2 regions of the Novosphingobium kalidii genome follow, and region 1 is predicted to be linked to the other one. Evidence: riboswitches for the same ligand, from Rfam matches in the RefSeq annotation. Region 1 holds a riboswitch; the other holds the start of a gene.
The links. Region 1 has a riboswitch for cobalamin ahead of ABVV53_RS02445 (hypothetical protein). Riboswitches for the same ligand answer to the same signal wherever they lie in the genome.

Region 2: another riboswitch for cobalamin. It lies ahead of cobW (cobalamin biosynthesis protein CobW); the one in region 1 lies ahead of ABVV53_RS02445 (hypothetical protein).

What each region holds. Positions count from the first base shown of each region.
Region 1 covers NZ_JBEWLY010000007.1:121,174-127,096, forward strand. The annotation lists gene ABVV53_RS02430 (ImuA family protein) at 1-650, opposite strand, end outside; gene ABVV53_RS02435 (thiamine pyrophosphate-binding protein) at 832-2,616, opposite strand; gene cobO (cob(I)yrinic acid a,c-diamide adenosyltransferase) at 2,850-3,467, opposite strand; gene ABVV53_RS02445 (hypothetical protein) at 3,464-4,051, opposite strand; cobalamin riboswitch at 4,268-4,474, opposite strand; cobalamin riboswitch at 4,534-4,725, shown strand; gene ABVV53_RS02450 (TonB-dependent receptor plug domain-containing protein) at 4,921-5,923, shown strand, end outside.
Region 2 covers NZ_JBEWLY010000014.1:98,678-104,600, forward strand. The annotation lists gene cobN (cobaltochelatase subunit CobN) at 1-3,235, opposite strand, end outside; gene cobW (cobalamin biosynthesis protein CobW) at 3,247-4,296, opposite strand; cobalamin riboswitch at 4,478-4,708, opposite strand; gene ABVV53_RS10310 (HoxN/HupN/NixA family nickel/cobalt transporter) at 4,781-5,818, opposite strand.

The DNA.
Region 1 (5,923 bases):
CGCACCAGCTCGACCTGCCAGCGGGGCCGCCCGACACCGGGCCAAGGCAGATGCTCGGAGGCGAGGCAGCCGATCCGCCAGCGTGTCATCGCCGAGGAGGGCGTGCTGAGCGGGCAGCGCTCGCGCGATCGGTGGCGCCGATAGAGCAGCATCGGCGTCTGGCCATCGGAAGCTGCGAGTTGCAGGCGGCGGGTCGCGGTCATGTCAGCCGATTTCACTTCGGCAACCACGCAGGCGAGCGATCCATCGCGCAGTGCGTCTTCGGCGAGAGCAAGGACTTCGGCGTCCTTGCGGCCCTGACCGTAGAGAACTTTGTCAGGGCCGAGGCCGACTTGCTCCAGACCCGGCGCATAGAGGTCGAACGTGGTCGCGGTCCACAACACGGTGCAGCCCGGCTGCTCGCTCAATCTGGCAGCTATTCCTGCTACGAACAGAGTTGCGGCGGCATCATCGTTGAGGCTGGCTGACGCCGCCGCCACCTCATGCAGCCCACCTGTATCAAGGCCATGGTCGGCAAGCTTCTCGTCGATCTCGGGCAGACCGAAGCCGAGGGCAGGGCCGCGCTCAGCCTGTGTGGCCGACAGCTCGGCGCGCAGGACGGAAAGCATCTCGGCCGGAGACCGGGGCAGGGCAGATGATTGGACAGGCACAGATCAGAATCGACTCACTTGTTCCCTTTATGTTCCAATGAATTGGGTTGCGCGTCAAGCGTGTGCCGGGGGTGAGGTGCGCCAACCCACAGGCAAATTTGCCTCATCGGAAAAACGAAAGGGGAGGAGCACCGACTGGCGCTCCTCCCCTTCCATGCTTCCAAGCGATGGAAACGCTAACTCAATATCCGCTGCTGTTCTCAGTCGAGCCGCCGCCGGATGAGGCCGCAGGTGCTGCACCGGGCACGCCGAGGAAGTCGCCTTCTTCGCCGAACCAGTTGCGGAACTCCAGGAAGCCCGGAATTCCCTTGAAGGTGCTGTTCGCTTCCCGATCGACTTCCACGTGGATCACGGCCGGCTTGCCGGAAGCGAGCGCGCGCTCGATGGCAGGCGCGATCTCCTCAAGCTTGGTGACGTATTCGCCATGCGCGCCGAAGCTTGCGGCCGTAAGGTCGAGGCGAACTTCGTTCCCCCAGCGGGCTTCAGGCGTGGATGTATTCTCACCCAGGTTCGCCTTGTAGGACGCAGCCTCGATGCCCCACGCATGGTCGACCGCGACGATGCAGAGGAGCGGCAAGTTCTTGCGCACCGCGGTTTCCAGCTCCGAGATGTGGAACAGGAAGGCGGAGTCGCCCGTCAACAATGCGACCCGGCGCTTGTCCCCGACCGCGAGCTGCGCGCCCAGAGCCATGGGCAGACCGTTTCCGATTGCGCCCCAGTTGGAGCTCCACATGGAATCGCGCGGGGTCCACTGCAGAAGAGCGGAGAACCACATGCTCGCCGCGCCGCCATCACGCACCAGGATCGTGTCCTCCGGCAACGCTTTCGTGGCCTCGATCGCGAGGCGCCCGGTGTGGATGGGCTGCGAGGTTGTCGGCACCGTATCCATAAGCGCCTGCTTGACGTCGTCACGGGTCTTCTTCCACTCGGCCAGCTTCGCAGCGGGTTCGCGCTTCAGGTCGCCCAAAGCATCGTTGAGTTGTGGCATGATGTCGCGCAGATCGCCGACCAGCGGCACATCGATGGGCCGGTTGACGCCGATGGCGGTGGCGTCACGCTCGACATAGATCCACTTGCGGTTCTGGTTGCCTTCCTTCCAGGCATGACCACGGCCATAGTTGAGCGCCTCGCCCAACTCGGTGCCGATTGCCAGCACCACGTCGGAGTTCGAGGCAATCTGCGCCCCTGCCTCCGAGCTGTAGGCAAAGGTGCGGTCGTCCATGCCGGGCAGGACTGCCTCTACAGCGTTGGACTGGAGAATCGGGCAGTTCAGCTTTGCTGCCAGCTCTGTCGCGATCGCATGCGCGCGGCTGACGAAAACGCCCTGCCCGTAGAGCAGGACCGGGTTCTTCGCGTCCTTCAGCAGTGCGACCGCTTCGGCAACCGACACATCATCCGCACGCTGGCGCACCAGGCGATAGCGATTGGGGGTGAGGACGGGAGAACCGTCGAACTTGGCCTGCATTACGCCGAGCGGCAGTTCGACGTAGGTGGGTCCGGGCACGCCGGTCAGGGCCTTGCGGAATGCTTCCTGCACGATCTCGTCGGTCTGGCCGGGATACTCGATAACGCCTGTGTATTTCACCGCGTTCTCGAACAGCGGCGGCTGGCTCATGTACTGCATCTTGCCGCGGCGGACGCGCTGTTCGTAGAAGCGCTGGCGCTGCGCCATGAGGAAGATCGCGGGGACGTTCTCCTTGAGCAGGAAATTGGCGCCTGCCGCGATGTTGCCGACGCCAGGGCCTTTGTTGACGCACAGCACGGGGATCTTGCCCGTCATCCGGTAGTAACCGTCGGCTGTGAGAGCCATGGCTTCCTCGTGGTGCGGTGAAACGACCCGCATGCCGCGCTTTTCGGCTTCGACGAACAGTCCGAAAAAGCTCGGGTCCGGTATGCCGAACAGCGTATCGACCCCTTCTGCCTGGAAAAGATCGAGCAGGCGTTCATACATTGTTTGTGTCGTCATATCGGGCCCATTGCTGAAGTGCGCAGAAGCAGGTCCGCGCGAGTGATCGAAACGCTGTGCCTGATAAGCGCATCCAGCCGCGAACGACAACCCGTCGTTCATTCCTGATCGAGCGCCCTGGCGGTATTCGAGAAAGAATCGAAAAGAGACGCCGCGTGATTCCCGCTTTTGCTAAAGTGAAGCAGTGTTATCCTTGTCTCCGCATCTTTGCTGACTCCGACAGGATGTGAGGCTTACAAGTCGATACCGATTTGTGCGCGCACGCCGGCACGAAAGGCGTGTTTCTCATCGCGGATGGTACTGACGGTATCGGCAAGCGCGATCAGTTCGTCATGCGCTGCTCTGCCCGTGATGACGACGTGCTGCATGGGCGGCCGATCGCGGATCGGCGGCAGCACTTCATCCAGCGAGAGATACCGATAGTTGATGAGGTACGTCAGCTCATCAAGAACCACTAACGAGACCTCCGGGTCGGCAAGAGCGAGCTTGGCCTTCTCCCACCCGGCTTGCGCCATAGCGATATCGCGCCGGCGATTCTGCGTCTCCCAGGTGAAGCCTTCGCCGCAGTTCTCCCAGCTTACGCCGGGCTGGCGAGCAAGAAAGGCGCGTTCACCCACATCTTCCTTGCTCTTGATGAACTGAAACACCGCCGCCGTGCGCCCGTAGCCTAGCGAGCGCGCGACCATGCCGAAGGCGCTCGAAGACTTGCCTTTCCCGTTCCCGGTGAGGACCAGCACCAAGCCCTTGTCGACTTTGGCGGCGGCGATGCGAGCATCGACGACAGCCTTGTGCTTGCGGCTGCGTTCCTCGTGTCTGCGTTCCTCTTGAGTGAGGTCTGCCTCCTCGCTCACTTTGCAGCCCCGTCGCGCAAACCCGGACGAGCGGTGATGAGCGCGGCATAGAGCACGGCGGCAACGCCTGACCAGAGCAAGGTCGCCAGCAAAGTGCCGGGGAAGTAGCGCTGAATCCGGGGCAGGAACTCGGCAATGGTCGGATCCGGGTAGCGGCCGCCGAGGAAGTAGAACCCGCCGCTGGAGAAGAGATTGGAGACGAATGCGGAGATTACCAGCAGCGCGGCCGCGGCGAAAAGTGCGGAGAGCCGCTCACCCAAGCGCTCGGCCACGAAGCGACCCGCGAACCACATCACTCCGTAGGCGGGAAGCAGCATCCAGTATGCGGGCGTGAAGCAGAAGCCGGAGCCGCCGAGAACGTAGATCTTCACGACATCTATGGCGAAGCCGAGGGCAAACAGCCCCGCGAAGGCCATTGGACGCCGCACGAAGTATCCAAGCACGAAGAAGCTCGCGAGGCTGGTGTCGGGCAGATGCACCACATGGCTGAGCGAGTGCGTGCGGGTGATGAGCATGACGGCGGCGAGCGTGGCGAATGTCGCCAGCTCGAAGCGCGGCGACTGCAAGGAAAGACGACGGTCCATAGAGGGTCTCCGGTCAGGGCTGTGGAAGAGCGCGCCCGCAGCTGGCGCGCGATCACGTGAAGGAAGCAAGGCAAAGCGACAGCTGCCGTCTCTAGCAGGTCAGCGTTTGGACATAACGTACGGCTCCCCTTCGACGCGACACACGAATGTCGTCCGCCAAGGGTCTTGCCCGCATTGTGCGAGCCCCTCGTTCGCTCGGTTCATCCCGCCCGCGCGAAGGAACGACGGCATCAGGCCGGTTTCCTGACTTCCGGATCAAACACGCTGGTCGCCGCCTTCTCGGGAGTAAGCCTCCCAATGGCATCGTGGCGATGCGCTCACCGGTCACAGTTGCGGGAGCAGTGCTGGTCTCCAGCGGACAACGCCGCCAGCCCCAGACTTCCCGATTAAGCCCCTTCGGGCACCCGATACGCGAGCCGCGATAAGCCATGTCTCGGCGAGCGGCAAGCTTCAGCCACTTGCATGCAGCGTATGTCCGGGATAGGGGCCGCGCCGCGACAGGTTCCCTGCGAAGGGATCAAAAGGGAACTCGGGTGAAAGCCCCGGGCTGCCCCTGCAACTGTAAGCGGTGAGCCATCCGGCCATTTCGCCATTGGGACTTCCCAGTTCTGAGAAGGCGGCCGGAACGGTGCTGACCCGCAAGCCAGGAGACCTACCTGACGCAGTCGTTCTTCATCCGGGCAGGGTGCACCGGGTGTTCGAGGGCCCTCGCCACAAGCAGGGTCGCCCCTCGTGCAACGACAGCACTGCCTTGCCGGGAAACCGCGCAAGGGGCGTCATGTCGTGCCCTGCGTACGGGGCAAGCGCGCACGTTCCCTTGCGACGGTCGACCGGCAGGTTCGACGCCGTTTGCTGGAAGGGACTTCATCTTGCCTCGTATCACTTCTCTGGCCGCTGTTCCGGTCATCACGCTGCTTCTCTCCGCTCCCGCTTACGCCGACGAGGCGCCGGATCAGAGCATCGTCGTCAGCGCCTTCCGCGCTCCCGTCTCCCAGGAACGCAACTCCTCCAGCGTCACTGTCCTTGACGAAGAGGCTATCATTGAGGAGCAGCCGATCGCTGTCTCCGACATTCTCCTGCGCACGCCCGGCATCAGCCTTTCACGCAACGGCGGCTACGGCGCTGTTACATCGTTGCGGATTCGCGGCGCCGACGCCGGGCAGACCGTCATGGTGATCGATGGCATGCGCTTGTCCGATCCCTCATCCACCGCTGGCGGATATGGCTTCTCGAACCTGATGCTCGACGACATCGAGCGCATAGAAATCCTGCGCGGCCCGCAGTCGATCCTGTGGGGTAGCGATGCGATCGGAGGCGTGGTCCACGTCACCACACGCCGGCCCGAGAAGCCGCTTGAAGGCAGCATTGCACTCGAAGGAGGAAGCAACGAAACCGTTTCTGCTCGCGCAGGTATCGGCGGCACGAGCGAGGCTATCGACTGGCGCCTGGCAGGCTCCACCTTCACCACTGACGGGATTTCTACGCGCGCCAACGGCACCGAGGACGACGGCTATTCCCGCCAGGCTGCAAGCGGTACGGTGACGGTGCGGCTGGCAGAGGGTGTCTCGCTCGATGTGCGGGGCTACTGGGCCGAAGCTCGCAACGACTTCGATGACTTCAGCGGCGATAGCAGTGCCTATGGTGTGACCGAGGAATGGTCTGGCTACGCAGGCCTCAACTTTGCACTGCTCGGCGGCAAACTGGTGAACCGGCTCGCAGTGCTCCAGACCGAGACGGACCGCGAGAACTACGATCCATCACGCCGCGTCCGTCAGATCACCTTCGATGCGCAGGGCAGAGTCCGGCGGTTCGAATACCAGGGTACTTACCGCGCCTCCGAGGCGCTGGGCGTTGTTTTCGGAGCCGAGCGCG
Region 2 (5,923 bases), on a different contig from region 1:
GGGTCTGCCACAAGCCGGCGGCGTGGAGCGCGGCGAAGCACGCCTCCATCGCGGCCAGCGCGCCGGGGTTGGCGTGTTCGATGAACGCCCGGACCTCCGGACGGCCAAGCGTCGCATCGTGGTAAAGGTCGAACAGGTACGGCGGTACGCTACCGGATAAGTGCGCGAAGGCGCCCATGTGGTCCAGAGTCGCCGCCAGCTCGGCCGCGCCGCGAAAGCCGTGCCGCATCATGCCCGCCACCCAGCCCGGCTGCGCGGCGCGGGCTCGCACGACCCGGGCAATCTCCTCGGTCAGCGTGCGCGCGGTCGGGCGGACGGGATCGCGATGGTCGAGATGATAGAGCGAAGCGTTTCCGCCCGTAACACCTTGCGCGGCGGCGAAGCCCGCCTCGTGCGCGGCATAGTCGGCCGCCAGCAGCAAGTCTGTCTCGGGCAGATCCTGAAGGTGAACGAAGGCGTCCGCACCTGCCACGCGCAGCCGCAGGCCTGCCGGATCGGCGGTGCCGCCTGCTTCAGACGCAACGTCAAGCGCGTGGCTTGATGCGGCCAGCCAGGCTTCGCCGGCAGCGCGGCGGGCCTGATCGGTGTAGACTTCAGCCGCGTCGCCCATACCCAGCCCGTAGCTGCCAGGTGCCGGGCCATAGACGCGCGCAGCCACCTCTTTGCCGACAAAGGGGTTCCACTCGGCCGTCTCGTCGCGAGCCGCCAAGGCACGCACCGCTTGTCCGAACAGGACCGGCAGCGTCGGGAAAGCATCGCGGAACAGGCCCGAGACGCGCAAGGTGACGTCGATACGCGGATGGTCCAGCAGCGCCAGCGGCAGGATCTCGATCCCAGTTACGCGTTCGGACGCGTTGTCCCAGATCGGCTTTGCGCCCAGCAAGTGCAGCGCCATGGCGAACTCCTCGCCCGCAGTGCGCATCGTCGCGGAGCCCCAGAGATCGACCACCAGGCCGCGCGGATAATCGCCGTGGTCCTGCAAGTGCCGCCGGATCAGCTCCTCCGCCAAGGTCACGCCTTGCGCGTGCGCCGCGCGCGAGGGGACCGCGCGCGGGTCGATCGCATAGAGATTGCGCCCTGTCGGCAGCACATCGCTTCGCCCGCGAAACGGCGAGCCGGAGGGTCCGGGCGCCACGCGCCGCCCGTCCAATGCAGCCAACAAACCACTCCGCTCGGCCGCGCCGTGCTCTCCACGCCCGAACACGTGCAGGCCATCGCCGAACTGACTCTCCTTCACGTCGCACACGAAGCGATCGATGCGGGTAATCGCCTCGATCAGCGTGGTTGCGCCGTCGAGGCCCAGTTCGGCTTCCAGCCCCAGCGCCTGCGCCTCCTCGCGGATGGCCGTTTGCAACCGGTCGCGCCGGGCAGGATCCAGCCCTTCGGCATTGGAAAACTCGTCCAGCAACGCCTCGATTGAGGCAAGGCCTGCGCCACTCCTGGTAGGCGCGAGCGGGGGCGGCACATGGCCGAGAGTAACGGCGGCAACGCGGCGCTTGGCTTGGGCCGCCTCTCCGGGATCGTTGACGATGAAGGGATAGATCACCGGCAATGCGCCCACCAGAGCCTCGGGCCAGCAGGCGTCCGACAGGGCCACCGACTTGCCCGGCAGCCACTCGAGCGTGCCGTGTGCGCCGATGTGCACCAGCGCATCGGTGCCTTGCGTGCGCAGCCAGAGGTAGAACGCAACGTAAGCGTGACGGGGACAGCGGGTGACGTCGTGATAGTCGCCGTCGCGCGTGGCGCGCTCGCCGCGTTCCGGCTGCAAGGCGACCGAGACGTTGCCTATCTTCAGCGCGGCAAAATGAAAGGCACCGTCGTGAACGGCTTCATCCGCTTCGGGATCGCCCCAAGCGTCGGCAAGATCGTTCCGCAAAGCCTCGGGCAGTCTCGCAAGGGCTTCGCGATACTCGGTCAGGGACCAGTGCAGATGCTCTTGCTGGAGCCGGGCGACCAGGTTCGGTTCGGTGCGCGTCGTGTAACCCGCCTCGGCAAGGTCGGCCAGGATCGCTTCGGCGGAGGCAAGCGCATCCAGCCCGACGGCATGGGCCATCTGATGCGCCTTGCCAGGGTAGGTCGAGAGAACGAGCGCCACTCGCCGCTCGCCCGCAGACATCCGGGCGAGCGCAATCCAACGGCCGATCCGCGCGGCGACCGCTCCGATCCGCTGGATGTCCGCGCGGTGGACAGTGCGAGCGAACTCCAGTGCCGGATCGCGCGCACCTGCCTCCTTGAAGCTGACGACGCCGGCGAAGATGCGCCCATCGATCTCGGGCAGAACCACGTGCATGGCCAAGTCTGCTGGGGAAAGCCCGCGCGATGCCGCCGCCCAAGCAGGCTGCCCGGAGGTCGCCAGCGCCAGCTGAAACACCGGCACGTCGGCCCCGTCGAGCGGAGTGTCGCCTTGCTCCCTTCGCGCCGAAAAGGCCGTGGCATTGACGATCGCCGCCGGACGCAAGGTTCGCACCCAGCGATCGACCTGATCGCGCACCTGCGGCGCCTTCAGCGACGTGACGAACAGCGACAGCGTGGCAAAGCCCTGTCGCTCTAATTCGCCGGTAAGGGCGGCAAATGGATCCAGGTCGTGCGCGGTCAGGTACGAGCGGTAAAACACGATCAGCACTAGAGGCTTGGCACGATCGCGCGTCTTGGCGCTTGGATCGACAAGGCCAAGCTTAGGATCCCATCCGCCGGTCTCCGGCAGCGGTGCTGCCGCGGTGGGATTGGAGGCTTCGACCAGGCCCACCTCGCCCGCCAAGGCCACCAGCGCTGCACCCGCTGCCTCGGCACCACCCACGTCGCACAGCCGCGCAAGTTGCCGCAGTACCGGGACAGCAATCGTTGAGGCATCGTCCAACCGCGTGTCCGGCGATCCGTCAGCCGGCAGGACGGCCAACGCGATCCCGCGCGAACGGGCCAGCGCCGCAACTTGGGCCAACCCATAGCTCCAGTACGGCGTGCCGCCGATCAGCCGGATCAGAATCGCCTTTGCGCCTACCAGCGTCTGCTCGACATAGGTGTCGACCGACAGCGGGTGCGCCAGCGCCGCCAGATTCGCCAGCCGCAAGGTCGGAAAGCCGGATTCCGCCTCGCACGCCCGGTGCCACGCCGCCGCGAACGCCCCCAGGTCGCTGTCGGAGAACGACAGCACCACGAGGTCCGCGGGCGCTTGCCCGAGGTCCTGCGGGACGGCGGTTTCCTCCATCCCGTGGGTTTCGCGGAAGATGACGTGCATCGCGGAAAGGCTTAGCCGAGCAAAGCCGCGCGGATGGCTGCGGTATCGACCCGCCCCTGCTCCGCGATTGCGACGAGCGTGGTTTCGCGCGGCTCGCTGGGCCGCCAGGGACGGTCGTACTGGTGACGCACCCGTGCGCCGACCGCCTGCACCAGCAGACGCATAGGCTTGCCCGTGACTGCGACGTAGCCTTTCACCCGCAGGATCTGATAATCGCGAGCCAGCGCTTCGATCCTTGCGACGAGATCGGCGGGATCGGCGATCTCACCCAACCCGATGACGGTGCTGTCGAAATCATCGTGCTCGTGATCGTCCTCGCCGTCGTGGTGTGATGGGCGGGCGGCAATGTCGTCCTCCGCGGCAGCCCCCAGGCCCAGGATGACGCGCGGGTCTACCACGCCTTCGGTCAGCTCGATCACCGGCACGGGGCGAGGCGCTTCGGCGGCAATCACGGCGCGTGCGGCGGCAACGCCGTCGGGTCCGGCAAGGTCGACCTTTGTCAGCAGCACCATGTCGGCGCAGGCGAGCTGGTCCTCGAACACCTCGGACAGCGGAGTCTCGTGATCGACGCTGGGATCGGCAGCCCGCTGGGCATCCAGCGCGGCGACGTCCGGCGCGAAGCGACCGGCGGCGACGGCCTCGGCATCGGCCAGCGCCAGCACACCATCCACGGTGATCTTGCTGCGGATCGCCGGCCAGTCGAACGCCTTGAGCAAGGGCTTGGGCAGCGCCAGCCCGGAGGTCTCGATCAAGATGTGGTCGGGGCGCGGATCGAGGGCGAGCAGCCGCTCAACCGTGGGGATGAAATCATCGGCGACAGTGCAGCAGATGCACCCGTTGGCCAGCTCTACGATGTTCTCGGCAGGACAGTCCGGAATGGCGCAGGACTGCAGGATGTCGCCATCGACACCGAGCGTGCCGAATTCGTTGACTACCACCGCCAGGCGGCGCCCCCCGGCATTGCGGATCAGATGGCTGATGAGCGTCGTCTTGCCCGCCCCCAAAAAGCCGGTGACGATGGTGACGGGCACCTTGGACAGATTGGCGGACAGATCAGGCACACATGAACTCCCACGCGCCGGAGCGACAACGGCGGGGCTTGCCGGTCAAAAGACCGGTCGGCGCGCGACGACGGGCGGGCGCGACAAGCACCCGTAACCGCGCGGCCGTGCAGCCCCAGCCACACAGCTTCGTCGCTCAGACGGAGAGTTACCGTGCCATGACCATCCCCTGGATCAGGCAAGAGCGACCGGTGCGCCGGCAGGTCTCCTGGCTCACGGGTCACAGCTTGATGCACGCCTTCCCAGACTTCGCCTGCACGGCGGGGCCCAGTGGCTGCTCCCGCATTCAGGAGCGATGTGCATCGTGCTATCCGCTTACAGTTGCAGGGACAGCCGCGGAATTGGGAGCAAGCCCCCTCACCGCATTCCCGATTAAGCCCCTTGCGAGGGCACCGGCGCGATCATCGAAACGCTGTTTTACCGGCGTTTCGATGATCGCCCTAACTCAAAGCGGTAGCCAAGCCAATCGCTCTTGTCGTCTCCATCAGGCGGCTGGCGTAACCTCGATCTCGTCGAACCGTTTCCAGCGATAAATCGCGAAGCTTGCCAGCCAGCACAGCACGAACAGTCCGATAATGGCAAAGCCAAGGCTGTTGAAGTGCTCGCCCAGTTCCGCGGCGATGCGCCATGGCGCGCCAGTGAGGCCTAACTTGTCGCCGATCAGCGCCAGCGCCTCGATCCCGCCGATGACGATGGCCACCATGGCGGAGATCAGGGTGATGGTGATATTGTAATACAACTTGCGGATCGGCTTGACGAAAGCCCACTCGTAAGCGCCCAGCATCACCACGCCGTCGGCGGTGTCGACCAGCGCCATGCCAACCGCGAACAGCGCGGGCAGCACCAGGATTGTGCCGATCGACAGCCCGCTCGCCGCCTGGCTGGCTGACATGCCCAGGATCGCCACTTCCGTCGCGGTGTCGAAGCCCAGCCCGAACAGGAAGCCGAGCGGGGCCATGTGCCAGCTCTTGTTAACGAGGCGGAACATCGGCCGGAACAGCCGCGATAGAAGGCCGCGGGATCCTAGCAGGATGTCCAGATCATCCTCGACATAGGAGCCGCCCGCACGAACGTGCGCGAAGGTGCGCCAGACCGAGCGCAGGATCACCAGGTTCATGGCGGCGATGGCAAACAGGAACAGCGCCGAGATCATGGTCGCGATCACGCCGCCCACCTCCTTGAACGCACCGAACCGCGCCAAGGCATTGGCCGTCAGCGCGATCGCGACGGAGGCGATGGCGATGATCGCCGAATGCCCCACCGCGAACCAGAAGCCGACCGCGATGGGCCGCTGCCCGTCCTGCATCAGCTTGCGGGTCACATTGTCGATCGCCGCTATGTGGTCGGCATCGACGGCATGGCGCAAGCCCAGACCCCAAGCCAGCAAGGCGGTCCCCAGCATCAGCGGCTGCCCATGGAACAGGCTGTAGGCCCAGACCCAAACCGCCAAGTTGGCGCAGATCAGCACCACAAGCAGAACGCCGACACGTCTCCTGAGGAACGATGAGCCCGATAAGATCATGGTTGGCTCCTCCCGCGAAAAGAGGCGAGAAGGTTCCTCTTGGCGGGCTTGTGTGAGCCCCGCGCGCCATCTTGCGCGCAGGCGAGGCTCGGCAGCAGAAATGCG